One region of the Heyndrickxia acidicola genome, then DNA from elsewhere that is predicted to be linked to it. Evidence: riboswitches for the same ligand, from Rfam matches in the RefSeq annotation. Region 1 holds a riboswitch; each other region holds the start of a gene.

Region 1 (7,753 bases):
TCCTGAAAGTGAACCTATGATTATTGGTTCCCGTTTTCACGTGAAGATTAATGCGAATATTGGGAATTCTGCCGTTACCTCTTCTATTGAAGAAGAGGTAGAAAAAATGACATGGGCTACCCGCTGGGGGGCAGATACCATGATGGACCTTTCAACAGGGGAAAATATACATACTACGCGCGAATGGATTATCCGAAATTCCCCCGTACCGGTAGGAACTGTTCCAATCTATCAAGCGCTCGAAAAAGTGAATGGGTGTGCGGAGGACCTAAATTGGGAGGTATATCGTGATACGTTAATAGAACAATCTGAGCAGGGAGTGGATTATTTCACTATACATGCAGGAGTGCTTCTTCGTTACATCCCCTTAACAGTAAACAGGGTAACAGGTATCGTATCCCGAGGAGGTTCTATTATGGCTCAATGGTGTCTTGCCCACCATCAGGAGAACTTCCTTTACACTCATTTTGAAGAAATCTGTGAAATTATGAAAACGTATGATGTATCCTTTTCTTTAGGGGATGGCCTTCGTCCAGGTTCCATTGCAGATGCAAATGATGCGGCACAATTAGCGGAGCTGGAAACACTTGGAGAACTCACGGAAATAGCTTGGAATCACGATGTACAAGTAATGATTGAAGGTCCAGGACACGTTCCAATGCATTTAATTAAAGAAAACGTGGATAAGCAAATGAAAGTTTGTGATGAAGCCCCTTTTTATACTTTAGGCCCGTTAACAACAGATATTGCCCCAGGCTATGACCATATTACTTCAGCCATTGGTGCTGCAATGATTGGATGGTTTGGAACGGCCATGCTCTGTTATGTAACACCAAAGGAGCACCTGGGCCTTCCAAATAAAGAGGACGTAAGAACCGGGGTTATCACCTATAAAATTGCTGCGCATGCTGCAGATTTAGCAAAAGGGCATCCCGGAGCCCAAATGCGGGATGATGCCCTTTCAAAAGCCAGATTTGAATTTCGATGGAGAGATCAATTTAATTTGTCATTAGATCCGGAAAGAGCGCTGGAATATCATGATGAAACACTTCCGGCAGAAGGGGCGAAAACATCTCATTTTTGCTCCATGTGCGGTCCAAAATTCTGCAGTATGAAAATTTCACAGGATATACGAGAACGGGTAAAAGAAGAGGATCACCGAAAGGAAGCAATGATTATGGAGGGGATGGAAGAAAAAGCGAAAGAATTTAGAAATACTGGAAGTAAAATGTATCAATAGGATTTTATTAATAAAACTTTTTCCATCGAAGGAAAACACTTATATTTTATATCCAGACATACGATGTTAATGGAGCATGAATTCTTTTCTAATATGCGTTGTTAAAGGACACTGTTAGCTCATTCGTGTGAAACGGCCGTTTCACACGAATGAGCTAAAAAACGAACAGTTTTCAACCTTGTAATTTAACATTCTGTAAAAATTAATGTTACTATTACACCCACATTGATTGATCGAAAATTAACTGTCAGAACCAACAACGCTTGCATATCTGAGTTAAAGCCCAATGTTAATTTGAATTCACCGTTGATTGAAGTGAAAAGTACGAGACTCCTGCGGGATCAGCGTGTAAGGGAAGACCCCGCAGGAGCTTGCGACGAGGAGGCTTCCCAACCGCCCCGCGGAAAGCGAGTGCCTGCAACGGAAATCAACCAGCAGGACCAACAACGCTTGCATATCTGAGTTAAAGCCCAATATTGAATTTAATTCACCGTTGATTGCTGCTGAAAATAACAAGCAAGATTAACAGAGACATTATCTTAAATGCATGCCAAGATATTAGAAGAATAATCATTTCCACTTTACTATTTTAAGAAATAGAGATATGATCGAGGAAATGAAATAAATATTGCTTACTGCTAGGGGAGCCTGAATGGCTGAGACTGAACATTAGTTCTAAACCCTTTGAACCTGAACTGGATTATACCAGCGGAGGGAAGTGGAAATTAACAATCAGGTCAATTCTTATATTTTTATTTTTTATGACATGGTTATAACCCACTCATTTCTCCGTAAATGAGTGGTTTTTTTGCGTTAAAAAGTACATAGACAAAGCAATAAGGGGTGAAAAAGCTTGGACTTTGTTACAGAAGAACTAGCTGCAAGAATTACGAATGAGATTGAGGCAAGAAAAGATGAACTTATTCAATTAGTATCTAAACTTGTGGGATATCCAACTGTAAGCCCTCCAGCCCGCAATTCAAGCAAAATACAACATTACATAAATAAGTATTTAATGGATTTGGATTTTAAAACGGAGAGATGGGAGGTCTACCCCGGTGACTCCAACGTTGTGGGGATATTGCCTGGAGACTCTGCAGAAGCATACAAAAGCTTAATTATAAACGGCCATGTGGACGTGGCAGAAGTAGGGGATGAGAGTGATTGGGAAACACCGCCTTTTGTTTTAAGAGAAGAGGGGGGCTATCTATACGGCCGGGGAGTTGCAGATATGAAAGGCGGTTTGGCAGGAGCATTGCTGGCCGTGAAGGTGTTAAAAGATTTAAATATCCCACTTAAAGGGAATCTTCAATTACAATCGGTCATTGGTGAAGAGGTGGGGGAAGCAGGAACCCTTGATTGTACGGAGAGAGGGTACAAAGCGGATTTTGCAGTAGTCGTGGATACCAGTGATCTTCATATCGAGGGCCAAGGAGGAGTCATTACAGGCTGGATTACCATACAGAGCACAGAAACGTACCATGATGGTTTACGCAGAAAAATGGTTCACGCAGGCGGCGGGATACATGGGGCCAATGCTATTGAAAAGATGATGAAAGTCATCTCAGGTCTTCAGGAGCTTGAACGGCATTGGGCGATTACAAAACAATACCCTGGTTTTGCTCCGGGTACCAACACCATTAATCCTGCCGTCATTGAAGGTGGGCGGCATGCAGCCTTTGTTGCCGACCGATGTTCATTGTGGGTGACAGTACACTTTTATCCCAATGAGAACTATGAACAAATCATCAAGGAAATTGAAGAACATATCCATCTTGTAGCTCAAAGCGACCCTTGGTTAAGGAATCATCCTCCTCAATTTAAATGGGGAGGAAAATCCATGATTATGGATAAGGGCGAAGTCTTCCCTTCTCTTGAAATCGATCCTGAACACATAGGAACAAGATTACTGGTGAAGTCGTATCGAAATACCTTAGGCAAGAAACCCGAAATAGGGATGTCTACGACAGTCACCGATGCAGGATGGCTTGGACGGGCAGGTATCCCAACAGTCATATTCGGTCCGGGAAAACTGGAGGATGCCCACGCTATAAATGAAAAGCTGGAAGTTCAACAATTGGTTGATTTTACAAAAACCTTAGCGATGTTTATGGCTGAGTGGTGCAATACGCAAAAGGAGGAAAAAGAATGGCCCTTTCAAAACGGCTCTATGAAAAATTAAAACATGTTTGGTTCCAAACCCACCAGCACCCATTTGTTAAGGGATTGGGAAATGGAGACCTTCCTGCTGAAGCCTTTATTCGCTATATGAAGCAGGATTACGTATTTTTAATCGACTATTCCAGACTTTTTGCATTAGGGGCTATTAAAGCAAAAGATCTAGAGACCATGAGCACTTTTGCCAAGCTTTTGAATGATACTCTCCACGGCGAAATGGACCTGCATCGTCAATATGCGAAAAGGTTTGGAATCACGAATGAACAGTTGGAAGCAACAAAGCCCGCCCCAATCAATCTTGCCTACACCCGATATATGCTGAATGTTGCCCATACGGGTTCACTTGCAGAATTGGTTTCCTCTTTACTTCCCTGTATGTGGAGTTACTGGGAAATCGGTAAAATGCTAAAAGAACAATATCCGGGTTCTGAGGAACACGCCTTATATGGCGAGTGGATTGCCATGTATGCTTCTGAAGAATTCGGTTCTTTAGCCAGCTGGTTAATCCGTTTACTCGATCACCTGGCAGAGGGAATAAGTGAACGGGAATTAAGTGTTTTGGAAGAACATTTTATTACAACATCCAGATTTGAATATATGTTTTGGGATATGGTGTATCAGGGAGGGGATTGGCCTGTCTAATTTACTTTCCTTAAAGAATGTAGCGTATATTTTTCATAATGAAGGGAACGGTCTGCCTGTATTTGCGAATCTTTCCATGGAGATTGAGAAAGGGGAATTTGTATCCATCATTGGAGCCAGCGGTTCTGGGAAAAGCACTTTGTTTAAAGTGATTTCAGGTTTACTGGAGCCGTCAGATGGAGAGATTGTTCTTTCAAACGGGACACCGGATAAACGTTTAGGGAATATTGGTTATATGCCGCAAAAAGACTTGCTTTTACCTTGGAGAACGGTGACGGAAAATATTATGCTTCCATTGGAAATATCCAAAGTGAATAAAAAGGAGAAGCAAGCTGAAATCAGGGAATGGCTGTCTAAATTTGATTTACTTTCTTTTGAACATGCCTATCCACACGAGCTCTCAGGGGGAATGAGACAGCGTGTCGCTTTTTTAAGATCCCTCATTTCGGCAAAAGATCTTTTGCTGTTAGATGAACCTTTTGGAGCACTGGATTCTTTGACGAAGCGAAAAGTGCATAAATGGCTTTTGGATTTATGGGAGGATCTCCAAAAAACAATCCTATTTATTACGCATGACTTAGAAGAAGCCATTTTACTCAGTGATCGTATTTATATCCTGCCTAAAGAAAATGGAAAGCCATTAAAGGAAGTGAAAGTGTATTTTAAAAGACCAAGAAGTCCGGAAATCATCTATCAGTCTGAATTTATTCATGTAAGAAAAGAATTGGAGTGTCTGATTAATGATGAAGACTAAATTAAACCGTTGGCGAAAGGAATATGGTTTGTTTTTATTGGTGATCATTTTTGTGATCAGTATATGGGAATGGATTGTGGATAAGGGGATGATCCCTCCTTTTATTTTGCCTTCGCCTCTTTCCATTTGGAAGTCCCTGTTAACGAACAGCCTGCTTCTGTTTGAGGTGCATTTACCGATCACACTTGAAGAAGTCCTGATTGGATTTATCCTATCGGTTATAGGTGGTGTTCTTATAGGATCGATTATGCATTTCTCTAAAGCGATGGAGAAAGTACTTTATCCATTCCTGGTCATCTCTCAAACCATTCCTTTAATTGCAATTGCTCCCATTTTTATCATGTGGTTCGGGTATTCCATTTGGAGCAAGGTTGCAGTAACCTTTTTAACTGCGTTTTTTCCAATTGTTATTAATACGTATGATGGGCTTAAATTAGGGGGGGATGACTATCGGGAACTGCTCTTGACGATGGGGGCCAACCGGTTTCAAATCTTCAGGAAAATTCAAATTCCACAGGCTTTACCCCTCTTTCTGTCTGGATTGAAAATGTCAGTCGTGTATTGTGTCGTTGGAGCTACAATCGGTGAATGGTTGGGCGGGACTGCAGGATTGGGTTATTTCAGCAGGAGAATGTCTGGAAATATGGAGGCAGATGCAGTGTTTGCGTCTGTGTTTATACTTTCATTAATGGGGATTGCATTATTTTTAATCATAGCATTTATCGAAAAAAAATTATTAAAAAGAAGATACTTTAATCAATAAACAATGGAATAGGAAGGAAACTACAACATGAAAAAAATTCTCTTTTTTACAGCAGCAGCATTATTACTGGTTTTAGGCGGATGCGGTGTGAATAATGCAGAATCAGGAGCTGGTTCACATAAAATGCAAAAGGTTACTCTTATGCTGGATTGGTATCCGAATGCTGTACATTCATTTCTTTATACAGCACAGGAAAAAGGCTATTTTAAACAGCAGGGCTTAGATGTGAATATTGAAATGCCAGCAGATACGAATGATCCGCTTAAATTGGTTGCTGCTAATCAAGTGGACATGGCTCTAAGCTATCAGCCGGAAGTGGTGATTGCCCGCAGCCAAAATATCCCTGTCCAATCCTTTGGTGCAATTGTCCGCCATCCATTGAATTATTTGATGGTCCCTGAAAACAGCACCATTCAATCGCCTAAGGATCTTGAAGGGAAAACGGTTGGGTATCCATCTATTCCGCTGGATGAAGCAATCATTCATTCGATGGTTCAATTTGCTGGGGGAAATCCAGATAAAGTAAAGATGATCGATGTAGGATTTAATTTAATTCCAACAATGGCAACAAAAAAAGCCGATGCACTTATTGGAGGCTATATCAACCATGAAAAGCTGCTACTTGATAAAGAAGGGCACCCTATGCGTACTTTTAACCCCGCAAAATACGGCGTTCCTGATTACTATGAATTAGTCCTGGTTGCAAGTGAAAAATCATTAAAAGAAAAGCCTGACGTATATAAGAAATTCATGGCCGCTATTAGGGAAGGACAGGCATATGTCCAAAAGCACCCTAAAGAAGGACTTTCAATCCTATTAAAGCATGAAGATCAATCATCACCATTGGATAAAGAGGTAGAGACAAAAAGCTTGCAAATTCTTTTGCCTTTGATGGATGCTAAGAACAAGCCATTCGGATATCAAGATGCAAGCTCCTGGAATAAAGTTGAAAAATGGCTCTATAATGAAAAAGTGATTCAAACGCATGTAAATGCCAAATCTGCTTATAAAAACTTTTAAAAAAACTAAGTGCTTCAAGTGTTTGTAGTGATTTTCGCTTCTATCTGTAAATGCTATGAATAAAAATAGACACGAAAATCAAAGAACTTATGAAAATAGCTATATGAAAAGAGAGGCTGACTCTTATGAGCCGCCTCTCTTTATTTGTTTAATGAACGTCAGTTTTACTTTGTTTCATTTGATAGCCATCTTCTAAATCCTTCGTCAGGTAGCCGCTGCGGACACCCCAAGTGTAAAAAATTAAAGCCGAAATGATAATAACGACAAAATCCCATCCGTATGGAATGATATTTATCCCATGAAATTTGGAACTGCCGATCCAAGAAATAAACGCCATGTAAAGTAAATAGATAATTAACCATAAACCAGATTTTAAATCTTTACTAAATCCTTCCCAGTTGGATTTAGCTTGATAATAAAAATAGATAGGCAAGCCGATAACCATGATTAACGTAACTTTTCCAGTTAAAGGCCACTGTGCCCAATAATAAATGAGTGATGCCATGATAAAGGCGAGGGGTGCGATAATTTGCATGCCTTTAATCTTAAACGGACGGTGGACGGCCTCATTACTATAGCGTCTAAAGACCATAACAGAAATTGGCCCTGTTACATACGAAATTAACGTAGCGACAGAAATAACGGAAGCGAGTGATCCCCATCCTCTAAATAGGAATAAAAAGATAAAGGATACCACAAGGTTTAACCACATTGCTGCACGGGGCACTCCGACTTTTGGATTAACAAACCCAAAAACTTTTGGGAAATATCCATTCCGCTCCATTCCATAAATCATTCTGGCGGTTGTCGCAGTGTAGGTCATTCCAGTACCTGATGGTGATATAAAAGCATCAGCAAAAAGTAAAAGAGCGAGCCAGTTCAATCCCCATGCCATAGCAAGGTCGGCAAAAGGTGATTTTAATTGAATGTTATCCCATCCATTTGAAACCATAGAAGGCTTTACTGCACCAATGAACGCCAGCTGCAATAGTACGTAAATAACCCCAGCCATCAGGATGGATCCGATAACGGCTATCGGAATGGAGCGCTGAGGGTTCCTTGCTTCACCGGCCAGGTTAATGGGGCTTTGGAAGCCATTAAAGGCAAACACAATTCCGGAAGTGGCAATGGCCGTTAGGATACCAGCCCATCCGTG
Region 2 (7,753 bases), on a different contig from region 1:
ATGGCAGAGATTTTGACTTTGGCAACGACTGCACCATCTTCTGTGAATATGCAGCCTTGGCGCTTCCTCGTGATCGATAGTCCGGAAGGCAAAGCGACTCTTGCACCACTTGCTAAATTCAACCAAAATCAAGTTGACACATCTGCTGCAGTGATTGCTGTATTCGGTGATATGAATAACTTCGAGAATGCTGAAGAAATCTATGGAAGTGCTGTTGAAAAAGGCTTTATGCCTTTAGAAGTCAAAGAAGGAATTTTGAACGCATTTACTGCGTACTACGAAAACATTTCAAAAGAAGACATGAGAGACGTAGTCATGATTGATGGAGGATTAGTATCCATGCAAATTATGCTTGCTGCCCGTGCTTTCGGATATGATACCAACCCTATCGGCGGATACGAAAAGGATCAAATTGCAGAAGCGTTTGGTCTCGACAAAGAACGCTATGTACCTGTCATGCTGATTTCGATCGGAAAAGCAGCTGACAGCGGACACCCATCTGTTCGACTCCCAATTGATAAAGTTGCACAGTGGAAGTAAGATAATAAAAAAGGAATAAGAAAGGATGACCTTTAATGATCATTATTCATGCAGGACTTACTGTTAATCCCGAGAAACAAGAGGCATTTTTAAAAGAGCTTCAACCACTGATTGAAGCATCACGAAAAGAAAGCGGAAATATCTCGTATGATCTGAAAAAAGACACAGAAAAAGAAAATGTCTTCACAATGGTCGAGGTATGGCAGGATGCAGCAGCAGTAGCAAGTCATAATGCAAGCGAGCACTTTACATCCTTTGTGGCAAAAGCAAAAGAATTTCTTGCGGCTCCTCTTGATGTAAAAGCATATGAGGGACAACCTTTAAAACATTAAGGAACAATATAGTAGATATGATGGTGCAACCTTTTCATAAGAAGAGTGCACCATTTTTTGTATGTTTGTGTTAGCGGAATCTTTTTGTATCCACTTTAAAATCCTATACTGAACATTATTTTTTAATCATTTTGTATGTGTCAAATAGTAACAAAGTTTACGAAAGGAGTCTTTTTAAAAATGTATTAATCTCTTGTTTCCTGATTGTTCTTGACTTTTGTTTTCTCTCCATGTAAGATTTTTTTAAATTCGACAAATTGTATACAGTCAAAAAATAATGGGTTTAGAAAGGGGAATAGTACCAAACGTTTACATTATATTTTCTTACTAGTTGAGACATAGATTTTAGAAGAAAATGTAAGCGTTTTATTATGTGATTTATCAACGGAGAGGACTGAAGGGGATGGAATTAAAGAAAAGAGAGATAATGGATTTAGAGAAAGGCGTCTCCAAAGAAAATAAGCTGGAACGCGGATTAAAAGCCCGCCATTTAACAATGATTTCGCTTGGCGGAGCGATTGGAACGGGCCTTTTCCTAGGAAGTGGTGCTGCCATTCATTCTGCAGGTCCTGGCGGGGCGTTATTTGCCTATGTATTTATTGGGATAATGGTGTATTTTGTCATGACAAGCCTGGGAGAGCTTTCCGCTTTTATGCCAACAAGCGGCGCATTCAGCACCTATGGAACAAAATTTGTGGATCCTGCCTTTGGATTTGCCATTGGATGGACGTACTGGTTTAGCTGGGCCATGACGATTGCAGCTGAACTGACAGCATCTACCATGATCATGAAATTTTGGTTTCCGCATAGCCCATCTATACTATGGAGCCTTTCGTTTTTAGCACTTATCTTTCTATTAAACTATTTACACGTAAAAGGGTATGGTGAAGGGGAATATTGGTTTTCTTTTGTAAAGGTTTCTGCCATTGTGGTCTTTCTCGTAGTAGGTGTGCTCATGATATTTGGTGTAATGGGTGGACAGGCTATTGGTTTTCATAATTTCACAGTTGGGAAGGCTCCTTTTAGCGGCGGTGTAATCGGTACGTTTGTCATCTTTCTTGCTACTGGTTTTTCTTTTCAAGGAACGGAAATTGTCGGGGTTGCCGCTGGGGAAAGTGAAGATCCTGCTAAAAATATCCCAAAAGCCGTTCGCAATGTTTTCTGGCGTATTCTCCTCTTTTATGTTTTAGCGATTTTTGTGGTAGGTCTTATTATTCCGTACACAAACCCGAACCTACAAAGTAATGATATTATGGTAAGTCCGTTTACACTTGTATTCAAGCGGGCAGGTCTTGCTTTTGCTGCATCTTTGATGAACGCGGTCATTTTAACTGCGGTTCTATCAGCCGGCAATTCCAGTCTGTATGCTTCAACTCGTATGCTGTATGCAATGGCTAAGAAGGGGCAAGCTCCTCATATCTTTGCCAAACTTAATAAACGCGGCGTGCCGGTTGCGGCGATGGTGTTAACGACGATCATTGGAATGCTTGCTTTCTTCTCTTCCGTATATGGAGACGGTTCTGTCTATCTATGGCTGATGAACTCGGTAGGGATCACAGGATTTATTTTCTGGCTGGGTATTTCTGTTAGCCACTACCGTTTCAGAAAAGCCTTTCTTGCGCAGGGCTACTCTCTTGACCTGCTTCCCTACAAAGCAAAGTGGTACCCATTTGGCCCTATATTTGCGATTGCAGTAGGACTGATTGTAACGCTCGGCCAAAACTTCCAGGCTTTCCTTGCTCCTCATATTGATTGGGGAAGTGTGTTGGCAGCTTATCTGGGTATTCCGATGTTCCTCTGCTTGTGGTTTGGCTATAAGTTTATAAAGAAAACTAAGGTTGTGCCGCTCAAAGAATGTGAAATTGAGTTTAACTATGCTGAGAAGAATGACTGATTTTAAAAAACGTCTTGAGTCCTGCTTTTAAGCAGGCTCTTTTTTTATAATTTTTTATGTTTATAGCATAATACAAATACATATTTTAGATAGCTAATATTTAACATATCAAAAACATTCTATTAAAATAGAGTACGAATTGAGAGATTAATAATGTTAAATGGTGAAAATGTAAGAGAGAAGGATTAAATGGCAAATAATGTTTTGTTAATATTTAAAAATAACATTATTTTTAGAAAACTATTGTTTTTCTTGTAAATTAGTTATATTATTTCGATATACAATTTTTTATAGTAATTTTTCAGAACATTTAAACTTCTTCAGGGGGACAACATTATGGATTTATTTCGAAAAAAGTCCATTCAGGCCTTAATCAATGAGGTTGGACAAAAAGATGTGACATTAAAAAAAGAACTTGGTCCTTTTGATTTATCCATGCTTGGCATTGGTGCCATAATTGGAACAGGAATCTTTGTTTTGACCGGTGTGGCGGCAGCTGAACATGCGGGCCCTGCACTAGTGATTTCATTTATTCTTTCCGGACTAGCCTGTGTGTTTGCCGCTCTTTGCTATGCAGAGTTTGCGTCCACTGTACCGGTGTCTGGAAGTGCCTATACGTATAGCTACGCAACCTTTGGCGAAATCATTGCCTGGGTACTGGGTTGGGATTTAATTTTGGAGTATGGATTAGCATCCTCTGCGGTTGCGAGTGGATGGTCGGGTTATTTTCAAGGGCTCCTCGCTGGCTTTGGCATTCATTTTCCAAAGGCATTAACAAGTGCTTATGATCCGGCACATGGAACCTATGTCGATCTTCCAGCTATCATCATTGTCCTTGTAATCACGTTCCTGTTAACGCAGGGGGTCAAAAAGTCAGCAAGATTCAATTCTATTATGGTTGTAATTAAACTGGCAGTGGTCCTGTTATTTATAGCCGTTGGCGTTTGGTATGTAAAACCGGGTAACTGGACTCCTTTTATGCCATTTGGTTTCTCAGGGGTAGCTACTGGAGCGGCTACAGTATTCTTTGCTTATATTGGTTTTGATGCCGTTTCAACCGCTGCAGAAGAAGTGAAAAACCCACAGCGCAACATGCCCATTGGTATAATTGCATCTCTTCTGGTTTGTACCATTTTATATATTGTTGTTTCTGGTATTCTAACAGGTATTGTACCGTATCCAAAGCTCGATGTGAAAAATCCTGTTGCCTTTGCGTTAAGCTATATCCATCAGGATTGGGCTGCCGGTTTTATTTCCTTAGGGGCCATCCTTGGAATTACGACGGTATTGCTGGTCATGATTTATGGACAAACCCGTTTATTTTATGCCATTAGCCGTGATGGACTATTACCAAAAATCTTTTCTAAAGTCGATAAGAAAAGACAAACACCTGTTGCAAATTCATGGATTACCGGAGTGCTTGTTTCCATTTTTGCAGGATTAGTACCCCTGGGCAGATTAGCAGAGCTGGTGAACATCGGAACGCTGCTGGCCTTCATGACGGTTTCCATTGGGATCTTATTTCTTCGTAAATATAACAAGGTATCTCTAAAAGGCTTCCGTGTCCCTTTTGTTCCGTATATTCCTATATTAGCTTTCCTTTTCTGCGGCTATTTGGCTATACAGCTTCCTGCAGTGTCTTGGATTAGCTTTCTAGTATGGTTTGTGATTGGCTTAGTCGTATACTTTGCATATGGCCGAAAGCATTCTACATTACGAAAATCTGACCAAATAAGAAAAGCAGGTTAAAAAGTTTGATATTGACACCAAAATTGGTCATGGTATGATGTATGTGACAATTTTATATATTTTGATATATCACTAGGGGAGCCGGTGGGCTGAGATGGAAGTGAACTTCTAGACCCTTTGAACCTGATCTGGTTAAAGCCAGCGTAGGGAAGTGGATCGGTCGTTCATGGAGACTAATTTTATGCCGCCGCGATTTAAACCACTTCATTTTGAAGTGGTTTTTTATTTTCTCTAACTCGGAGGTGCTCATGATTACGAAAAATAAAGAACTTCATTTAGTTAGTAATGGCAATATGTCTCTTCAACAATTCGTTCACATTGCTGAAAAAATCCATCCTTATGTGACAGACATTCAGCTAAGGGAAAAGACAAGCAGTGCAATAGAATTATGGGAAGCTCTTCAGCAGCTGAAGGACCTTGGGGTGCCATCTAAGAAACTGTATGTGAATGATCGTGTGGACATCGCATCCGCTGCCCAATTGAAAGGGGTTCAACTAGCGTTCCATAGTCTTGGTCCCGCTACGGTGAAAAAACATTTTCCGCACTTAAGGATAGGGAAAAGCGTTCATTCGGTAAAGGAAGCGATAGACGCTGAAGAGCAAGGAGCAGATTATTTGCTTTTCGGCCATATCTTTCCCAGTTCATCAAAACCTGGAATGCCATCAAGAGGATTAGAGGCACTTTCTTCTGTTACATCTGCCGTCGCAATTCCAGTCATTGCGATTGGGGGAATTGAGCTGCAGTACCTTCCTGACGTCTTTAAAGCTGGAGCTGCTGGTGTAGCGGTGATGTCAGGGATTTTAAATGCTAAGGATCCCCTGCAAGCTGCCATAGAGTATGCAGAAGGAATAAACGGGGGAGGAAAAAGATGAAAAAGTATGATGTTCTTATTATCGGTGGAGGTGTCATCGGGTCATCCATTGCCTTTCAGCTATCTAAACAAGGAAAGAAAGTAGCAATTCTAGAAAAAAACCGGCTGGCCAGCGAGGCTTCAAGTGCTGCCGCAGGGATGCTTGGGGCACAGGCTGAACTCGAGGAAGAAATTGGACCGTTGTTTGAATTAGCTATAAAAAGCAGAGCGCTTTTTCCGCATCTTGCAGAAGAGCTAAGGGAAATAAGTGGAATTGACATTGGGCTCGTCCAAAGAGGAATGCTGAAAGTGGCATTAACCGATTGTGAGGCGGAGAAATTCAAAAAAATTGTCCAATGTCAACAGGCAGCAGGGGAAACAGCGGAATGGCTTGATACAGAAGAAGTTAAAAAAAGGGAGGCACATCTATCTTCGGATATTAAAGGGGCAATATACATACCCAAAGACGGACAGGTTTTAGCACCGGATCTTTCGTTGGCATTTGCTAAATCTGCCGCTATTTTAGGTGCGGAAATTTATGAGTTTACAAAGGTGAATGCCTTGCTCCGGCACGAGGGCAGAGTATCCGGAGTATTGACAGACAGTGAAGCCTTTTTTGCCGATAAAGTAGTCATCGCAAGCGGCGCTTGGAGCAGTCAGCTATTAAAAGACTTCCCTTTGAAGCAACAGGTGTTTCCGGTAAAAGGAGAATGCATTTCTGTCATCACCCATAAGCCATTAGTAGAGTCTACGATTTTTTCTCATGGGTGCTATCTTGTTCCGAAGAAAGGCGGGCGATTGCTCGTTGGGGCGACGATGATAGAACATACATTTGATAAAAAGGTAAGTGTAGAAGGAGTTTCACAGCTGCTGACACATGCACAAAGGCTGCTTCCGGCAATCTCCAGTGCAGAATGGGAAGCAAGCTGGGCAGGCCTGCGTCCGCAAACAGCAAATGGATTGCCGATACTCGGTGTCCATCCTGAGTTTCAGGGGCTTTATGTCGCTGCAGGGCATTATCGGAATGGAATTTTACTTAGCCCTCTTACAGGTATTCTGATGGCCGATTTACTAGCCGAAAAGGACGAGGCGAAAGCAATGCTTGCGCCATTTGCATTACAGTCGGGGATTAAAAAAAGGGGTGTTGTCGGATGAAGCTCAACATTAACGGAGAAAAGCTGGAAGTGCTAGATTCTGTAGAAAATATACGTTCACTTTTACAGCACTTTGGATTAGAAAACAAAGTTGTGATTGTCGAGCAGAATGCGGTGATATTGCAAAAAGAAGAGCATGATGATGCTAGACTTTCTGATGGAGATCGAATTGAAATCGTACATTTTGTAGGAGGCGGTTAATATGTTGAAAATTGGACCTTATTCTTTTCATTCACGGTTGTTGCTTGGGACAGGGAAATTTCCAAACTATGAGATTCAAAAGAAAGCGGTGGATATCTCTGAAACTCAAATTCTTACTTTTGCTGTCCGTAGAATGAATATTTTTGAGGCAAGCCAACCCAATTTTTTAGAAATGCTCGATACGACCCAGTATACATTGCTTCCCAATACAGCAGGTGCTGCTACGGCGGAAGAAGCGGTAAGAATTGCCAGACTGGCAAAAGCTTCAGGCCTATGTGATATGATCAAGGTTGAAGTGATTGGGGACTCTAAAACGCTTTTGCCCGATCCCATTGAAACAGTGAAAGCCTCGGAAATCCTGTTGGAGGAAGGCTTTATTGTTCTCCCATATATTTCGGACGATGTCATTTTAGCCAGACGTCTTCAGGAAATGGGTGTGCATGCCATTATGCCGGGGGCTTCTCCGATTGGTTCAGGGCAAGGGATTGTGAATCCGTTAAATATTCGTTTGATTATTGAACAAGCCACGGTTCCCGTCATTGTGGATGCGGGAATCGGGACAGCATCCGATGCAACGCTTGCCATGGAACTGGGAGCAGATGCCGTTCTCTTAAATACAGCGGTATCGGGGGCAACAGATCCTGTAAAAATGGCTTTGGCTATGAAACTGGGAATCGAAGCAGGGCGTCTTGCTTATGAGGCGGGACGTATTCCAAAAAAACGGTATGCAACCGCCAGCAGTCCGCTTGAAGGGATGAGCAGGGTGTGAACGACCGTTATTCTCGCCAGGAATTGTTTACACACATCGGTCCTGAGGGACAAAGAAAGCTGGCCGATAAGCATGTCCTTTTGATCGGTGCAGGAGCACTGGGGACAGGAAGCGCAGAAGCGTTGGTTCGAGCGGGTGTGGGGAACATTACCATTGTCGATCGGGATTATGTAGAGTGGAGCAATTTGCAAAGACAGGTGCTGTATACAGAAGAGGATGCAGAAGAAAGAATGCCAAAAGCCATTGCTGCAAAAAACAGGCTGC
Region 3 (7,753 bases), 960 kb from region 1:
GTTATTTATCTATGCCTATTCTTTTGATAAAAAACAGGAATATCATTATTTACTCAATGACTTTTCAGGAAATCTACTTGATTTCTACAGCAGCCAGGTCATTATTTTTTTTATTTTTGTAATGACAAATGCACGAATGGAAAGACTGGCAATCTACTATGAGCAAATTCAAAAGACGGAAAGATTTAAAACGACAGGACAGCTGGCTGCAGCAGTAGCCCATGAAATTCGAAATCCGATTACGGTTGTAAAAGGTTTTTTGCAGCTGTATAAGGAGGACAGGACTTTGAATGAGGGCTCGCACCGGCATTTCCATCTCATGCTGGAGGAATTGCAGACGGCTGAAAAAGTTATAAATGATTTTCTCTCACTTGCGAAGCCTGCTGTTGAAAGCTCTGTTTTATGCAATGTAGGGGAAGGAATTAATAGTGTGGTAGATTTGCTTCAATCCTATGCCTCTATGAATAATACAGCCTTCTCTATATCTATCCATGAACATGTGAATATTTATTGCAGTAAGGTGGAGTTTAACCAGATTCTTGTGAATCTAATAAAAAATGCAATAGAAGCAATGGACCATGGAGGTATGATTTTCATCACCACAGAAAGGGAGGATCGAGAGCTTGTGGTAAGTATCAGGGACACTGGGATGGGAATGGAGAGCAGCGAGCTTAAAATGCTTGGAAGCCCATTTTATTCTTTAAAATCAAAAGGCACCGGGCTGGGGCTCATGATTTGTTATAACATCATTGAAAAATATGGAGGATCCATTCAATTTTCCAGCTTAAAAGGTGAAGGGACTACCGTAAGGCTTACCTTTCAAATTAAAACCCAGTTATCATAGTCCCTTTTAAGCGGTTTTCTTTTCTTGCTATTCAGTTTCACATATAATTAACGATTGATTGGCATTGTCATTTTATTATATTTAGGCGAAAGGCTCTTATAAATAAAAACTGCTGGTTTTTAGCTTATTCCAGTGAAACGGCCATTTTACTTGAATGAGCTAAAAAGCAACAGGATCCTTTACAAAGCCAATCGAAATAAATTCATCTATATGAGGAAGGGGAAAACAATCATCATGAAGAACGTAGCGTTTAGAGATGTACTGACCACCTTCCAGTGGGTCATCTTTTTAATCGCCAACTGCATTACGATTCCCATCGTCATTGGCCATGTTTATCATTTTTCTTCTGGACAGGTAATTGAAATGATGCAGAGGACTTTCCTGGTCGTAGGAATCAGTTCCTTACTTCAAAGCATAATGGGCCACCGTTTATCCATTGCGGATGGTCCTGCAGGCATTTGGCTGGGCGTGTTTATTATTACAGGGAGCTCACTGGCTAGTGCTGCACAGTACCAAAGCGGGCTTGGTACTCTCGAAGGAACCATGCTGATTGGTGGGATTACACTAGGTATAGCAGGAGCAACAGGCCTTATTATCAAGCTTCAAAAACTGTTTACTCCTATCGTGACAGGAACCTTCCTCATCTTGATTTCCATTCAGCTTAGCGGCACCTTTTTGAAAGGGATGCTGGGGATTGCGTCCAGCGGCGATGTAGTTAAGCCATCGCTTTTACTTGTAACGGTTCCATTGTTTTTAGCTGTTTTATTTTTGTCCCTTTTTGGCAAGGGCTTTTTTCGAACATATGCCGTTTTAATTGGAATTCTTGTTGGGACCATTCTATTTCATTTGATGGGCTGGGGATCAGGTATGGAGGGGAAGAACCGGGTATTTTCAATTCCGGGCTTCTTTTCCTGGGGTAATCCGCATTTGAACATTAGTATGGCGGTGACAGGAATAATTATTGGGCTTGTCCTGATTTCCAACCTAATTGCCACAATCACCGCAGTAAATATGGCCGTACATGATTCATCGGAACTGGAAAGCCCTGTCTTGAAACGGAGCGGAATCATTGCAGGTATTAATACCCTTCTTTCTGCTGTTTTTTCCGTTGTAGGGAACGTTCCTTTATCGACCACTGCAGGATTTTTAAAAATGACAGGCAGGGCAGAAAGGCTTCCATTTATTTGTGGAAGCATCCTTCTCGTTATTATATCCTTGTTCCCTGCCGTATCAATGGTTTTCACATTGATTCCAAGCCCAGTAGCATATGCAGCAATCCTGTCTTCTTTTTGCCACATGGCGATTATCGGCTTTAATACAGTCTTGCTGCAAAGGGTAGACCAACGGCGTGCCACAATCTTTGGCCTCACGATTGCAATTGGTGCTGGAAGCATGTTTATTCCTTCCTCCGCTCTTGTCAAACTGCCTACTCTTGCCCAGTCCATTCTTGGAAATGGTTTGCTGCTTGGATTTATCGTAGCGGTTCTTATGGATGTGTTTTGGAAGGAAAAAAAGGAAAGCTTAGATTCTCAAGAATAATGGGCGATTAATTTAGTTTATCAATGAAAAAGGAGTGGACGGTTTTGGATCCACTCCTTTTTTCAGCTGCCATGACTGCTGAATATTTAAATTAGCGGACGCTCTCCGCTTTTTTCTTTAATTTTTTTACTTTAAAAAAGTCTCCGCCCTTCTTTTTGGCATCATCCGTATTCCAAAAAATCTCTTTGTTGACCTTTTTAAAGGCAGGGATATGCTTGGAACAATGAATATAGGCTTCATCAATATCGATGACGACCCATCTTTCGGGCTTCTCTCCTTCTTCTTCCTTTATTATGTTCATCACAGAATCAGGGAGGTGCAGGTCTGTTAAGGCATCATTCTCTATTATTCTCGCACGTCCATTTATATGTAATCCAATCTGGTTATGGAGAAAATCAATAAATAATAAACCAATATGAGGATTTTCCACTATATTTCCCAAGCTCGCCATTACACCGTTTCCCCGGTATTCAGGATAAAAGATTGTTTTTTCATCCTTTACTCTGACAAAGCCAGGCAATCCTGCTTTAAAGGAAGAATCACAATTGCCGTTTTGATCGGCAGTAGAGATAAATACCATCTCTTGCTGGGAGATGAATTCCTGCATGGCAGGATTCAGATAATTGATTAGTTGATTATCATAAAAAGCGGCCGCTCTTTTTTCCGTTTGATATTTTTTTTGCAGCATGTGCTCTCCTCTTAGCTCCATGGCAGAACACTTCCTTTCTAACTACACGATGCAAGTCTTTCTACCCACTATAACCAAACCCATATAGTTCTGCAAACATTTTTAGTTGTTTTAAAAAAAAGACTCGTGCTAAAATGAAGATACATTAAAAACAGGGGAGCCATGAGGCTGAGAGGATGCTTTTCCTGCATCGACCCTTAACCTGATCTGGGTAATGCCAGCGTAGGGAGTTTCTTAGGATCCATAATCTAAGATATTCTATGACTTTTTACATAGAAGGCTTCTCTGCGTCATTCAGAGGGGCCTTTTTCATTTGTCATGTTTACCTTTATTCATGAAAGGAATCATAATGAAGACATTCTTTTATAAATGGCAATTAAAAAAAAGAAGAGCAAATGGTGTTGGCAAAATCGAGTCAGGTTTAATCAGAAGGTCATTTTAATAGAGGAGGATGTTTATGTCTAATCAAGTAACAGTTTCTTTTTCAGTAGTACCGCATGTCCAAACAAAGGATCTATACGCTGTTGTAGATAAAGCCATAGAGGTTGTCCAAAACTCGGGTGTCCGCTATGAAGTTGGAGCAATGGAAACCACGATGGAAGGGGAATTGGATCATCTCCTGGATATTATTAAAGAAGCACAGCATGCATGTGTTCTGGCGGGGGCAAGTGATGTGATCACTTCCATAAAAATTCATTATCGGCCGAATCAGGGTGTTACCATCGATGAAAAAGTCGGCAAGTACCGTATGGAATAATGAGAAAACGGAAATATTCTAATACATTTATTACAATAATATGGTTTATTCTCCTGTTGATTGCCTGGCAGGCTGCGGTAACTTTTTTTCATGTGGAAGGCTGGATTCTACCGAAGCCCTCAGACATTGTCAGCAGTTTGATGGACAATCAGGTACTGCTGATATCAAATACAATTCAAACCCTTGAAGAAGTATTGATCGGCCTGGTGGTGGCAGTGGCAGTTGGAATGGCCCTGGCAACCATTCTTGATGCTGTACCTTTTTTGAAAATACTGGTAAACCCGCTTCTTGTGGTATCCCAAACGATACCAATAGTGGCGATTGCCCCGTTATTTATTATTTGGTTTGGCTTTGGCATGCTGCCGAAGGTTTTAGTGGTTGTGCTTGTTTGTTTTTTTCCTATTTCATTAAGCATTTTGGAAGGATTTCAAACGGTGGACCAAGCGATGTTGAACCTTTTAAAAACGATGAATGCTACGAAATGGCAGGTTTACAGAAAAGTAAAGTTTCCAGCCATTTTGCCTTATTTTTTTTCAGGATTAAAAATTGCAGTTACGTATAGTGTGATGGGGGCCATCATTGGAGAGTGGCTGGGAGCAAGCGATGGTCTGGGTGTCCTGCTAACACGGGCTACCAAATCATTTATGACTGCACAATTATTTGGTGTTGCAGCAGTCATCGTAATTGTGACACTGATTATGTATGCGCTTGTTGAAGCATTAGCCAGAATGTTGGCGCCTTGGATTTATAGAAAGGATGATGATCGTTCATGAAAAAGAGTATACTGTTGCTGCTTACAGCATTATTGATAGTCGGGATTGCCGGCTGTTCCTCAAACCAAGGACAGCAGGCGAAAAACAGAAAGGTTACAGTAGTGCTGGATTGGTTTCCTAATACTAACCATACTGGCTTATATGTAGCCCAAACGAAGAATTATTTTAAGAAACAGGGACTTGACGTCAAGATTATTCAGCCAGGTGAAAATGTTACTGCTGAACAGCTTGTTGCCTCTGGAAAAGCTGATTTTGGGGTGAGCTACCAGGAGAACGTCACTATGGCAAGAGAAAATGATATTCCCATTGTATCGATAGGAGCCATTATTCAGCACAATACCTCTGCGTTTGCTTCTCTTGCAAAGGATCATATCACTTCACCGAAGGATTTTGAAGGAAAGCGTTATGGAGGCTGGGGGGGCCCTGCAGAAGAAGCAACGATTAAAACAATTATGGAAAAATACCATGCGAATTATAATAAAGTGAAGAATATCACGCTTGGCGAAACAGATTTCTTCAAATCAATTGGCCGCGACGCTGACTTTGAATGGATTTACTACGGCTGGGATGGAATTCAGGCTAAGCGCAATGGCGTTAAAATCAACACGATTTATCTTAAAGATATAAATCCTGCCCTTGATTATTATAGTCCTGTCATCATTACGAGTGAGAGGCATGTGCAGCAGGACAAAGACCTTGTGAAGAGATTTATGAAGGCTACCTCTCAAGGCTATCAATATGCGATTGCTCATCCAAAACAGGCGGCTGATATTCTGGTTAAGGATGTTCCAGGCTCCAACAAAGGGCTTATAGAGGACAGCCAAAAATGGCTTAGCACAAAATATCAGGATGACGCAAAGGAATGGGGAATTCAAAAGCAGTCCGTTTGGGAAAATTACATGAATTTCTTATATGATAACAAGGTTATTAAGAAGAAAATTGATGTTAAATCAGCCTATACAAATGAATTTCTTCCGGATGGACAGAAATGACAGGAATAGAAATAAAGGATGTTACCAAGCGGTTTAATGGCAGGGAAGTCTTAAATAATATTATGGTTTCGATTAAAGAAGGGGATTTTGTCTCCTTTGTAGGTCCAAGCGGTTGTGGAAAAAGCACGTTGTTGAATATCATTGCCAATATTGAACAGGCAGACAGCGGCAACGTGTTATATGAAAATGAACCTATTGTTAATCAGAATGCTATTAGCTATATGCCTCAGCAGGATTTGCTGCTTCCGTGGAGAACTGCCCTTCAGAATATCATTCTTCCGCTTGAATTGGAGGGTGTTCAAAAAAACGAACGGCTGAAAGCGGGGATGGAGGTATTAAAGCAATTTAGTCTTGCAGATTATGCCCAACACTATCCTGATAAGCTTTCAGGCGGCATGCGCCAGAGAATCAGTTTTTTAAGAGCCTATCTTTGCAGAAAACCGATTATGCTTTTAGATGAGCCATTCGGAAAGCTGGATGCTTTTACGAAAATGGAGGTTCACCGCTGGCTTTTGGATTCATGGGAAAAAGGCAGGCAAACCATTGTCATGGTAACGCATGATTTAGAAGAGGCCATTTTACTTTCTGACCGGGTTTTTGTCATGTCACAGCAGCCTTCTTCAATCATAAAGGAAGTGGCTGTTTCCTTACCAAGACCTCGCACAATGGATCAGATGATGTCAGATGAATTGAAGAAAGATAAAGCTATCATTCTTGAAAATCTGGCTCCTTATATTAACAAATAAAAAAATGCGCATTCATTAGGGATGCGCATTTTTACTTTTGAATCTGTTGACCTGCCAATTGTTTGCTGCTTCAGGCACATGAGGCTGTTTACCGGGTTCCTTTAATGCGATTTTCGAGAGTATCTGTTCCAATTACTAAAGTAAATATTAACATTGAGCATTTGCTGAGTTCTTACGATTTGGCCTTGAGGGATATTAAAACATCCTCGAGTTCCAGAGCGAGCTGATTTAGATTCACTGCCTCATTGGAAACTTCATCGACATAGGCATTTTGTTCTTCGGATGCAGCGGCAACATGGTCCATGCTGGTTGAAAAGTCTCTTGAGATCATTTTAATACTTTCTATTCCATCTACCATTCTGCTTGTTTGGCTATTTACGCCCTTTACAATCTGTGATACTTCATCTGCCTCTGTAGTTATTTTTTGAATGGAATGGGCAATCTCCTCAAATGCCTGTTCTGTTTTTTGCACAAGCTCAATTCCATCCTGTAAAACCGACGAACCATGCGTGATAGAAGAAACAACTCTTTTTGTTTCGATACCAATTTCTTCGATCAAGCCTTTGATTTGGGCAGCTGCTTGTCCAGATTGATCCGCCAGCTTGCGCACTTCATCAGCCACCACTGCAAAGCCCTTGCCATGTTCACCAGCACGTGCAGCTTCAATTGCAGCATTTAAGGAGAGCAGATTCGTTTGAATGGCGATGTCGCTGATCAGACTGATAATGTGCTGGATATGCTTTGATTTTTCATTCAGAGAGTGAACCATTTCTGACGTTTCACCTACGGTTTGCTGGACAAGGTTCATTTGAGCAACGGTTTGGTTTACCAGTGTATTGCCCGCTGCAGATTTAACGGTTGCCCGCTGTGTAGCTGCTTCCGCATTAAGCATGGATGTAGCGGCCTTTGCCATGCCATTTGATATGGATGAAACCATATTTGATGAATCCATAGCTGTATGAAGCTGGCGTTCAGTGCCGCTTGCTACTTCGCTGATAACAATGGCTATTTGGTCTGATGCCTGCTTGGACTCCTCAGAGGTATGACGCAATTTTTCAGAGGAGAGTGTAACCATTTTTGTACTTTTTTCTAAATGGCTGATCAGGCTGTCCAATTTTTCTGCCATTTGATTAAAACAAATAGATAAGGTTTCAATTTCACGGCAGGAGGTGGTCATAGGCATTCTTGCTTTGAGATTGCCTGCAGCTACTTTTTCCATTGCAGCTTTTAAACTGGAGATGGGTCTTGAAACTCTTCTGACTGTTAGAAAACCAATGAAGCTTGCAAAAATAATGGTGGCCAGAGTGATGCCAAGCATGATATTACGGTTATGGATTGCCGGCTTTAAATATTCGTTAGCATTAAGGGATAAGACATACAAGGAGTCATCGAGTTCCATTTGTTGAGAAATGCA
Region 4 (7,753 bases), 2.1 Mb from region 1:
GGAGTCTCGCGTTTTCACTCCAATATTTTTAGCTCAATATCAACCTTGAGCATTAACAGACCCTTTATTTAAAGCATACTCCCGGTAAGCCCAATGGTTGGTTGGTCCATGACCGTTTCCAATCCCAAGATCATATTGAATAGCAGCCTGAATAAAATCCTTGGCTCTTGAAACAGCATGATTAACAGGCAGCCCCTGCGCAAGCCCTGCAGTCAAGGCTGCTGAAAACGTACACCCTGTTCCATGAGTATTTTTTGTCTGGATTCGTTTGCTTTGAAAAAGAGTGAACGTGTGGCCGTCGTAAAGGAGATCCTCTGATTCCTCGGGATTTTCATCGTGTCCGCCCTTCAGGATGACATGCTTTGCTCCAAGCTTAATGATTCGCTCGGCAGCTGCCTTTTTATCTTCCATTGTTCGAATGGCCCTTTCCGTCAGAACCTCTGCTTCAGGAATATTCGGCGTTACAATCATCGAAAGCGGCAGCAGGTATCGCTTTAAGGAGGCAATTGCCTGTTTTTGAAGGAGTGAGGCCCCTCCCTTGGCTATCATGACAGGATCGACTACAACCTTTTCCCATTGATAGTGTTTAATTTTTTCCGCAACCGCCTCAATAATATCGGCACTGAACAGCATTCCGGTTTTAACCGCATCCGTTCCTATATCTGACCCGATGGAATCGATTTGTTTAGCAACCGCTGCAGGCTCCATTGGAAAAACCGCCTGAACACCTAGCGTATTTTGAGCCGTTACAGCGGTAAGAGCAGACATTCCATATACTCCAAGCTCCGAAAACGTTTTTAAATCTGCCTGAATTCCTGCACCGCCGCCGCTGTCTGATCCCGCAATGGTTAATGCTTTTTTCATGATGCCTCATCCTTTCTGTTAAAAATTAAGACTGCCTTTTTGAAAAAGACCCAGCTTCCTGAATATCGTCTGCAGAAACCTTTGATAATTGATTTAAAAATTCTATTTGGAAGCTGCCCGGTCCCCTATCAGCAGCTAAGTGTGCAGCTTTCTCTGCCGCGACTCCGTACACCACCAATGCAGCTGCAGCTGCTTTAACTGCATTTTTCTCCACACCAGCGAAGGCGCCGATGACCGATGTTAAAAGACAGCCTGTTCCCGTTACCTTTGTTAATAGAGGATCTCCGTTCGAAATGGTGTAGGTAGTCTCTCCATCGGTCACCACATCTGTTTTTCCGGTAATGACGACTGTGATTTTGTGTTTTTTAGACGTTGAAATAGCGAGCTTCATCACATCTCCGTTTGCATTTCCTGCATCGACTCCTTTGATTTCCCATGCCTCTCCTGCTACATTGGCAATTTCAGCTGCATTTCCTCTGATTACAGAAAGCTTTACTTCTCTCATTATTCTTTGAGCTGTTTCTGTCCGATAAGATGTAGCCCCTGCACCGACAGGATCAAAAATAACCGGGATGCCTTGTTTGTTTGCTGCTTTCCCAGCCAAAATCATGGCATCTACCGTTACAGGGTTTAATGTGCCGATGTTTAAAACGAGCGCACTCGATATACCAGCCATATCCGCAACCTCTTCTGCAGCATAGGCCATCACCGGAGATGCTCCAATAGCAAGCAGCCCGTTTGCTGTCCAGTTCGTTACGACGACATTGGTAATATTATGTACAAGAGGGTTTTGAACCCTCACCTTTTCCAATGCTTCACTTATAAAATTCAATTCCATTATGATCACTCCTATTCTTTATGCCAAATGAAAAAGCCAGATCCCACTGACAGGACCTGGCTTGAAATAGCGATGTACAAAGAATAATAATTCCCTCTGCTACTTCCCTACGCTGGCACAATCCAGATCAGGTCCAAAGGGTTAAAAAACACAGTTTTTCTCTCAGCCCAAAAGCAGGCACCCCTAGTAGAATCATAGATATTCATTTTCTATCATCATAGCGTGAGTCAGCTGTGAAGTAAAGTCAAAACCGCGAAATGGCCGTAATTTAGCTCATTAACGCACAAAAGGGGTCAGACCCCTTCTTCACTTTAAAGCACTAAAAGGGTCAGACCCCTTTAGTTAACTAAAGCGCCACACCTTCATCCTCCTTGCCATCCTCGCCAAGATAATCGGTCACAATGGCCGATTCAATCACAGCATTCCCTGCCCGCTCCACTCGATAGGCTTTTGCATAAGGCCGTGAGCTCACTGCACGATAAAGCTCCTGCCCCATAAAATGCAGGGCAGCCCCATCATCTGCAGCATAGCCTGATTGAATATCGCCTTCCAGCAGCGCCTGATAGTACGATGGCCTTCTTTCCTCTTCCCCATCGTAATGCGGACAATTGCTCCCTTTTAAAAAACCTAAGCAAGAAAGCGGTCTTAAATCGCTGCCATAGGAATCCGTCATCCCTTCCTCAAACCAGCAAATGGAACCAGCGCTGATTCCCGCCAAAACCTTTCCATTTTCCCACGCCTTTTTCAATAGGTGATCCAGTCCCCAATCCTTCCATAAGGCGAGCAGATTCTTCGTATTGCCTCCCCCTACATACAGAATATCCTTTTCCATAATAAAATCGCTTAAGTCACTTGCCGGTGGCTTAAATAAAGACAAGTGTGACGGTACGCAGGAAAGTTTTTGAAAGGCATGATAAAAACGTTCGATATAGCTTTCGGCATCACCGCTGGCTGTGGGGATAAAACAGATCTTTGGAACCGAACAGCGTGCTTGCTCTAATACATACTGATCCAAAAGGACATTCTCCGGCTCCATGGAGAAACCTCCTCCGCCCATCGCAATAATTTGTTTCACCTTTCTTCCCCCTCCTCTTTAACACGTACTATTCTTCAAAACCTCAGCCTACACCTGCACTCCATTAATAAATGTCATCAGCACCCGGCTGCGAAGATCAAAAGGATCACCGCTCCACACGACAAAATCCGCATCCTTTCCCTCCTCAACAGATCCGACCCGATCCTCCACCCCAAGATGCAGAGCCGCATTCAATGTCACAGCTTGAAGAGCGAGCTCCTCCCTGACACCGGCTTTTACAGCCAGAATGACACACGCCATTAAGTGTTCAATGGAGACAATGGGATGATCCGTTGTGATGGAAAAAGGAACACCGGCTTCTGCCAACGCCACCAGGGTATGCCAGCCTTTATTGGCCAGCTCTACCTTTGAACGGGCTGACATTGTAGGGCCCACTGACACACGAACCTGGTGCTTTGCGATAAAAGGGGCAATGAGATGCCCTTCCGTACAATGCTCAATCGTCAGGTTAAAATCAAATTCTCTCTTCAGCCTTAAAACAGTGGCAATGTCATCAGCACGGTGTGCGTGTATGCGCATAGGGATTTCTTTATTCAACACTTTGGCTAGCGTCTCCAGCCCAAGGTTCCGTTCTGCTTTCCCCTTTTTCCTTTCTTCTAAATAATCCTGAGTCTTTATCAATTCTTCCCTGAGGAGGGCCGCTATCCCCATCCGTGTCACTGGCGGTCTCCCTTTTTGCCCATGCTCTCGTTTAGGATTTTCACCTGTAGCTGCTTTTAACCCGGCAGGACATTTGAGGACCATTTCATCGACAATATCTCCCGCCGTTTTCAACACCACCGTTTCCCCTCCAATCACATTGGCACTTCCGGGCATAACCTGTACGGTGGTAACCCCCGCTTGCCTTGCATCAATGAATCCCGTTTCCATCGGATTGATGCCATCCAGTGTGCGTACCTGGGGTGTGACGGCTGAACTGGTTTCATTGTAATCCCGCCCCTCCACGCCAACCCCCTGCTCCTGCACACCAAGATGTGTATGCACATCAATAAGGCCGGGTGTCAAGATCATTCCCGCCATATCAAGAACCTCGCAGCCTTCAGGAGTCCGCACATACTCTCCAATTTTCCCAAACCTTCCATTCTCAATAAAAATAGCGGCGTTCTGCAAAAGACCTCCCCTGCCGTCATATCCATTTACATTTTTCAACACCAGCATGATGTCCCCTCCTCTTGGGATTGTGGAACTTCAAAGCATATGAGCATTTGAAAATGCATGTATGATACACCTATTCTATTTTTCTGTGAAAAAGAACGATTAAAATCCCCTTTTTGTCTCGATCATGGAGTGTATCTATTTTGGAAGAAAGGTATAATAGTAGTAAGATTGAAAAGACAAGGGTGATAGATATGGAACATGATGTGACGAAGGAAATTGAGGAATTGGAAAGTCTCCTTTATGCGCTCCAAAGCCAAAATCAGGACCTTTATTTAGAGAATGTCCGGCCTTTTCTGCGTGAAAAGCTGGTCGATTTCCTTTCCGATTTTGAGCTATATTTTCGCGAAAGAGGATTTGTGGTAAAAACAAAAAATGAAAAAGTAAACGCTGACTATATGGAGCTTAACTTTTCTGCCTCTTTGGAAGAAGACGGAGAGAACCACTACCATGTCGTCATCCGAAAAGACCGGGAAGAAATAGAAGAAATAAAAGTCCGCTATAACACCTTAAGCTCTACTTTTACGTATGCCGTTCCTCCTGACGAATTTGAAGCTGAAAAGGCAAGGCTGACCAAAGAAATCGAGCGGGAGCAGAAAAAAACCCGGTACCTGCAGCAGCCGAAGTTTTATTTTTTGAGAACGATTGCAAACGAAGGATTCAGCACAGGCGAATCCCTTTTAGAAGAGTTATTTGATACCCCCTGATACCAGCCTTTCGACCGATTTCCGGGCGTTCATCCTCTATTCCTTAAAGCCGGTTTCAGGAGGTAAACCGGCATGCAGGGAATTGGCTGCATCCATAAAAGGAACCATTCCGTCCTTTCCTTTGTACAAGGCTACCTCCGCATTTTGGACAAATCCCAGCTTTAATTTGGGCCTTTTTTTCAGCCTGATCCTTTTTAATTTGTTCAATATGGCCCTTTCTTGCCTCTTTTCCCTCAATCGACCTTGCTTGTAGCCGATAAAGAATTCCCTTTCGCTGCATGGGATTCAGCATTTCTTCATGGTAGCCCTTTAAACACTTCAACAATTGCTCTGTTTGAAGGACATGAGTGTTTAACGCGGATACTTCCACTTTTTTCAAAACAGCCCTTTCTGAAAAAACAACCAAAGAGTAATAAGGGATTGGAAACTGCTCTCCAACAATTTGTTTCAGCGCCTGGATATGGCCGTAATTTTGAAAAATAGGATTGTAGAACCTTTCCTTTCGTTTGTAGATGACCTGTGTCCATTGCTTGCTTCGTTCGCTTCCGTAAATCCATCCGCGGTAGTTTTTGGTCTCAATCACAAATATCCCAGCTTTTGATATAACTAAGTGATCAAGCTGGGAGGTCTTTCCCTTCACAGTCGGCAAAAGAACATCATGCAAAACGGTATATTCTTCCGCATCGAGTTTATTTAACTGTTTCTTAACCTCAAACTCTCCTAGCCTCCCTTTTATCGTGGGCGAAGAGAGCAAAGACATCCCGATAACCAGTAAGACCAGTAATATGAATATCATAAAAAACCTCCAAATTTACATATTCTATATAATACTCTATTTTATTCCATTCATTCTATCAAGCTGGGAACAAGCGGCATCATGAAAATTTATTGAAGGTATGAAGGCTTCTGCTCCAAGTGCTCTCTTTGCCGCGGACGGTTGAAAGTCTCCTCGTCCCATTGCATCTGCAAGTACTGCCCCTAACTTACTTTTAAAGCTCTCGTCTCACCCCTACCACCGTGCCGATTTAATAGATTAAAGCACTAAAGGGGTCTGACCCCTTTACTTAACTAAAGGAATTTCCCATTCTTGTTTGGCCGTTTTATACATAGAGTGTAATAGTGCCAAAAAAGCAGCTCTGCAAATCGGCTGAACATTATAATGGGTTTTTATTTAAAATAATTATAAATAAGTATTGATTTTATATTGAGAGATGTTATTATTAACAATAACAAATTTAAATTCTAAGAGGTGACTGTACATGACCAATGAGAAAAAGAATTTAACGACAAGCTGGGGTGCTCCGGTTGGAGACAATCAAAACTCGATCACAGCAGGATCCCGCGGCCCTACTTTAATTCAGGACGTTCATTTATTAGAAAAACTTGCCCACTTCAACAGAGAACGTGTTCCAGAACGCGTCGTCCATGCGAAAGGGGCAGGGGCTCATGGCTACTTCGAAGTAACCAACGACCTGACTGCCTATACAAAGGCAAACTTCCTGTCTGAAGTCGGCAAACGCACTCCTTTGTTCATCCGATTCTCCACTGTAGCAGGTGAGCTTGGATCTGCGGACACAGTACGGGACCCTCGGGGATTTGCGGTTAAATTCTATACAGAAGAAGGCAACTACGATATTGTCGGCAACAACACTCCTGTCTTCTTCATTCGTGATGCGATTAAGTTTCCTGACTTTATCCATACTCAAAAACGCCATCCGGCCACTCACCTGAAAAATCCCAATGCAGTATGGGATTTCTGGTCTTTATCTCCTGAATCCCTGCACCAAGTGACCATCCTGATGTCTGACCGCGGCATTCCTGCCACCCTCCGTCACATGGATGGCTTCGGAAGCCATACCTTCAAGTGGGTCAACGAGGACGGAGAAGGCGTCTGGATCAAGTACCACTTTAAAACAGTGCAAGGAATCAAAAACCTTTCTGCCGATGCGGCAGCTAAAATTGCAGGTGAAAATCCTGATTACCATACAGAGGATCTTTACAATGCCATCGAAAAAGGCGATTTCCCTGCATGGAAGCTCTACGTTCAAATCATGCCTCTTAAGGATGCGAATACGTACCGCTTCGATCCATTCGATGTGACAAAGGTTTGGTCACACAAGGACTACCCGCTGATTGAAGTTGGCAAAATGGTGTTAAACCGCAATCCGGAGAACTATTTTGCGGAAGTGGAACAGGCCACCTTCTCTCCTGGCACACTTGTTCCGGGCGTAGAGGTATCGCCTGATAAAATGCTCCAAGGCCGCTTATTTGCCTATGCAGATGCTCACCGGTACCGTGTCGGCGCCAATCACAACCATCTGCCAATCAACCGTCCTAAAGCGGAGGTCCGAAACTACCAGCGTGACGGCCAGATGCGCTTTGACGGCAATGGCGGCGGCTCTGTTTACTATGAGCCGAACAGCTATGGCGGACCAAGTGAAGCACCTGAACATAAGCCTTCAGCCTATCAGGTTTCCGGCACCGCAGACAGTACTGCCTACGACCACCATGATCATTACACACAGGCAGGCGACTTATATCGATTGATGACCACAGAGGAAAGAGCCCGCCTTGTTGAAAATATTGTGGCGGCAATGAAGCCTGTCGAAAAAGACGAAATCAAGCTTCGCCAAATTCAGCACTTCTATAAGGCTGACCCTGAATACGGCACACTTGTAGCCAAAGGACTTGGTTTGTCTATTCCGGAAGAAGCATCTTCTGTAAAATAAGCCAGCTCGTAAACACGATTTCATCATTCTCAATTATTCGCTAAAATTCTCAATTAAAAGCACCGGCCCATTGGAGGTCGGTGCTTTTTTTGTATTCCTTATATCTCAGTTAAAGACTCTGAAAACCGTACGCCGATGTGCAAGGCGCTTGTGCTTTTCATAGATTTCCTGCATTCATTTGAAGCTTTCTTGTATTTATTCAAAACTTCCCTGCATTTTCTTTCATTTTCCAGCATTCTTTTCCATTCTTCCGGCATTTTCTTTAAAACTACCTGCATTCCCTCGTAATCTCCTCCATCTACTGACAGATCCTCCATTCATCCAACATGGCCATCCCCAAAAACCCTCCTAAACTCTTGCTCAG

Evidence for each region. Region 1 has a riboswitch for thiamine pyrophosphate ahead of A5N88_RS09310 (acetylornithine deacetylase). Riboswitches for the same ligand answer to the same signal wherever they lie in the genome.
Region 2: linked by a shared signal. The riboswitch ahead of A5N88_RS23090 (thiamine phosphate synthase) and the one ahead of A5N88_RS09310 (acetylornithine deacetylase) in region 1 are both predicted to bind thiamine pyrophosphate.
Region 3: linked by a shared signal. The riboswitch ahead of A5N88_RS13825 (MTH1187 family thiamine-binding protein) and the one ahead of A5N88_RS09310 (acetylornithine deacetylase) in region 1 are both predicted to bind thiamine pyrophosphate.
Region 4: linked by a shared signal. The riboswitch ahead of thiM (hydroxyethylthiazole kinase) and the one ahead of A5N88_RS09310 (acetylornithine deacetylase) in region 1 are both predicted to bind thiamine pyrophosphate.

The regions. Positions count from the first base shown of each region.
Region 1 is NZ_KV440953.1:1,986,260-1,994,012, reverse strand. Features, by position in the region: gene thiC (phosphomethylpyrimidine synthase ThiC) at 1-1,240, shown strand, start outside; gene A5N88_RS24805 (hypothetical protein) at 1,547-1,702, shown strand; TPP riboswitch at 1,871-1,974, shown strand; gene A5N88_RS09310 (acetylornithine deacetylase) at 2,094-3,422, shown strand; gene tenA (thiaminase II) at 3,389-4,060, shown strand; gene A5N88_RS09300 (ABC transporter ATP-binding protein) at 4,137-4,814, shown strand; gene A5N88_RS09295 (ABC transporter permease) at 4,804-5,577, shown strand; gene A5N88_RS09290 (ABC transporter substrate-binding protein) at 5,605-6,597, shown strand; gene A5N88_RS09285 (APC family permease) at 6,746-7,753, opposite strand, start outside.
Region 2 is NZ_LWJG01000004.1:140,688-148,440, forward strand. Features, by position in the region: gene A5N88_RS23070 (nitroreductase family protein) at 1-540, shown strand, start outside; gene A5N88_RS23075 (putative quinol monooxygenase) at 576-872, shown strand; gene A5N88_RS23080 (amino acid permease) at 1,276-2,766, shown strand; gene bcaP (branched-chain amino acid transporter BcaP) at 3,103-4,515, shown strand; TPP riboswitch at 4,580-4,682, shown strand; gene A5N88_RS23090 (thiamine phosphate synthase) at 4,764-5,387, shown strand; gene thiO (glycine oxidase ThiO) at 5,384-6,520, shown strand; gene thiS (sulfur carrier protein ThiS) at 6,517-6,720, shown strand; gene A5N88_RS23105 (thiazole synthase) at 6,722-7,489, shown strand; gene A5N88_RS23110 (thiazole biosynthesis adenylyltransferase ThiF) at 7,486-7,753, shown strand, end outside.
Region 3 is NZ_KV440953.1:2,947,975-2,955,727, reverse strand. Features, by position in the region: gene A5N88_RS13840 (ATP-binding protein) at 1-844, shown strand, start outside; gene A5N88_RS13835 (purine/pyrimidine permease) at 1,079-2,383, shown strand; gene A5N88_RS13830 (pyridoxamine 5'-phosphate oxidase family protein) at 2,475-3,071, opposite strand; TPP riboswitch at 3,215-3,317, shown strand; gene A5N88_RS13825 (MTH1187 family thiamine-binding protein) at 3,529-3,828, shown strand; gene A5N88_RS13820 (ABC transporter permease) at 3,828-4,601, shown strand; gene A5N88_RS13815 (ABC transporter substrate-binding protein) at 4,598-5,593, shown strand; gene A5N88_RS13810 (ABC transporter ATP-binding protein) at 5,590-6,339, shown strand; gene A5N88_RS13805 (methyl-accepting chemotaxis protein) at 6,512-7,753, opposite strand, start outside.
Region 4 is NZ_KV440953.1:4,040,393-4,048,145, reverse strand. Features, by position in the region: gene thiD (bifunctional hydroxymethylpyrimidine kinase/phosphomethylpyrimidine kinase) at 40-864, opposite strand; gene thiM (hydroxyethylthiazole kinase) at 890-1,702, opposite strand; TPP riboswitch at 1,790-1,897, opposite strand; gene A5N88_RS18880 (Type 1 glutamine amidotransferase-like domain-containing protein) at 2,049-2,777, opposite strand; gene A5N88_RS18875 (amidohydrolase) at 2,826-3,956, opposite strand; gene A5N88_RS18870 (hypothetical protein) at 4,097-4,660, shown strand; gene A5N88_RS25910 (NERD domain-containing protein) at 4,716-5,456, opposite strand; gene katA (catalase KatA) at 5,920-7,389, shown strand; gene A5N88_RS18855 (hypothetical protein) at 7,488-7,667, opposite strand.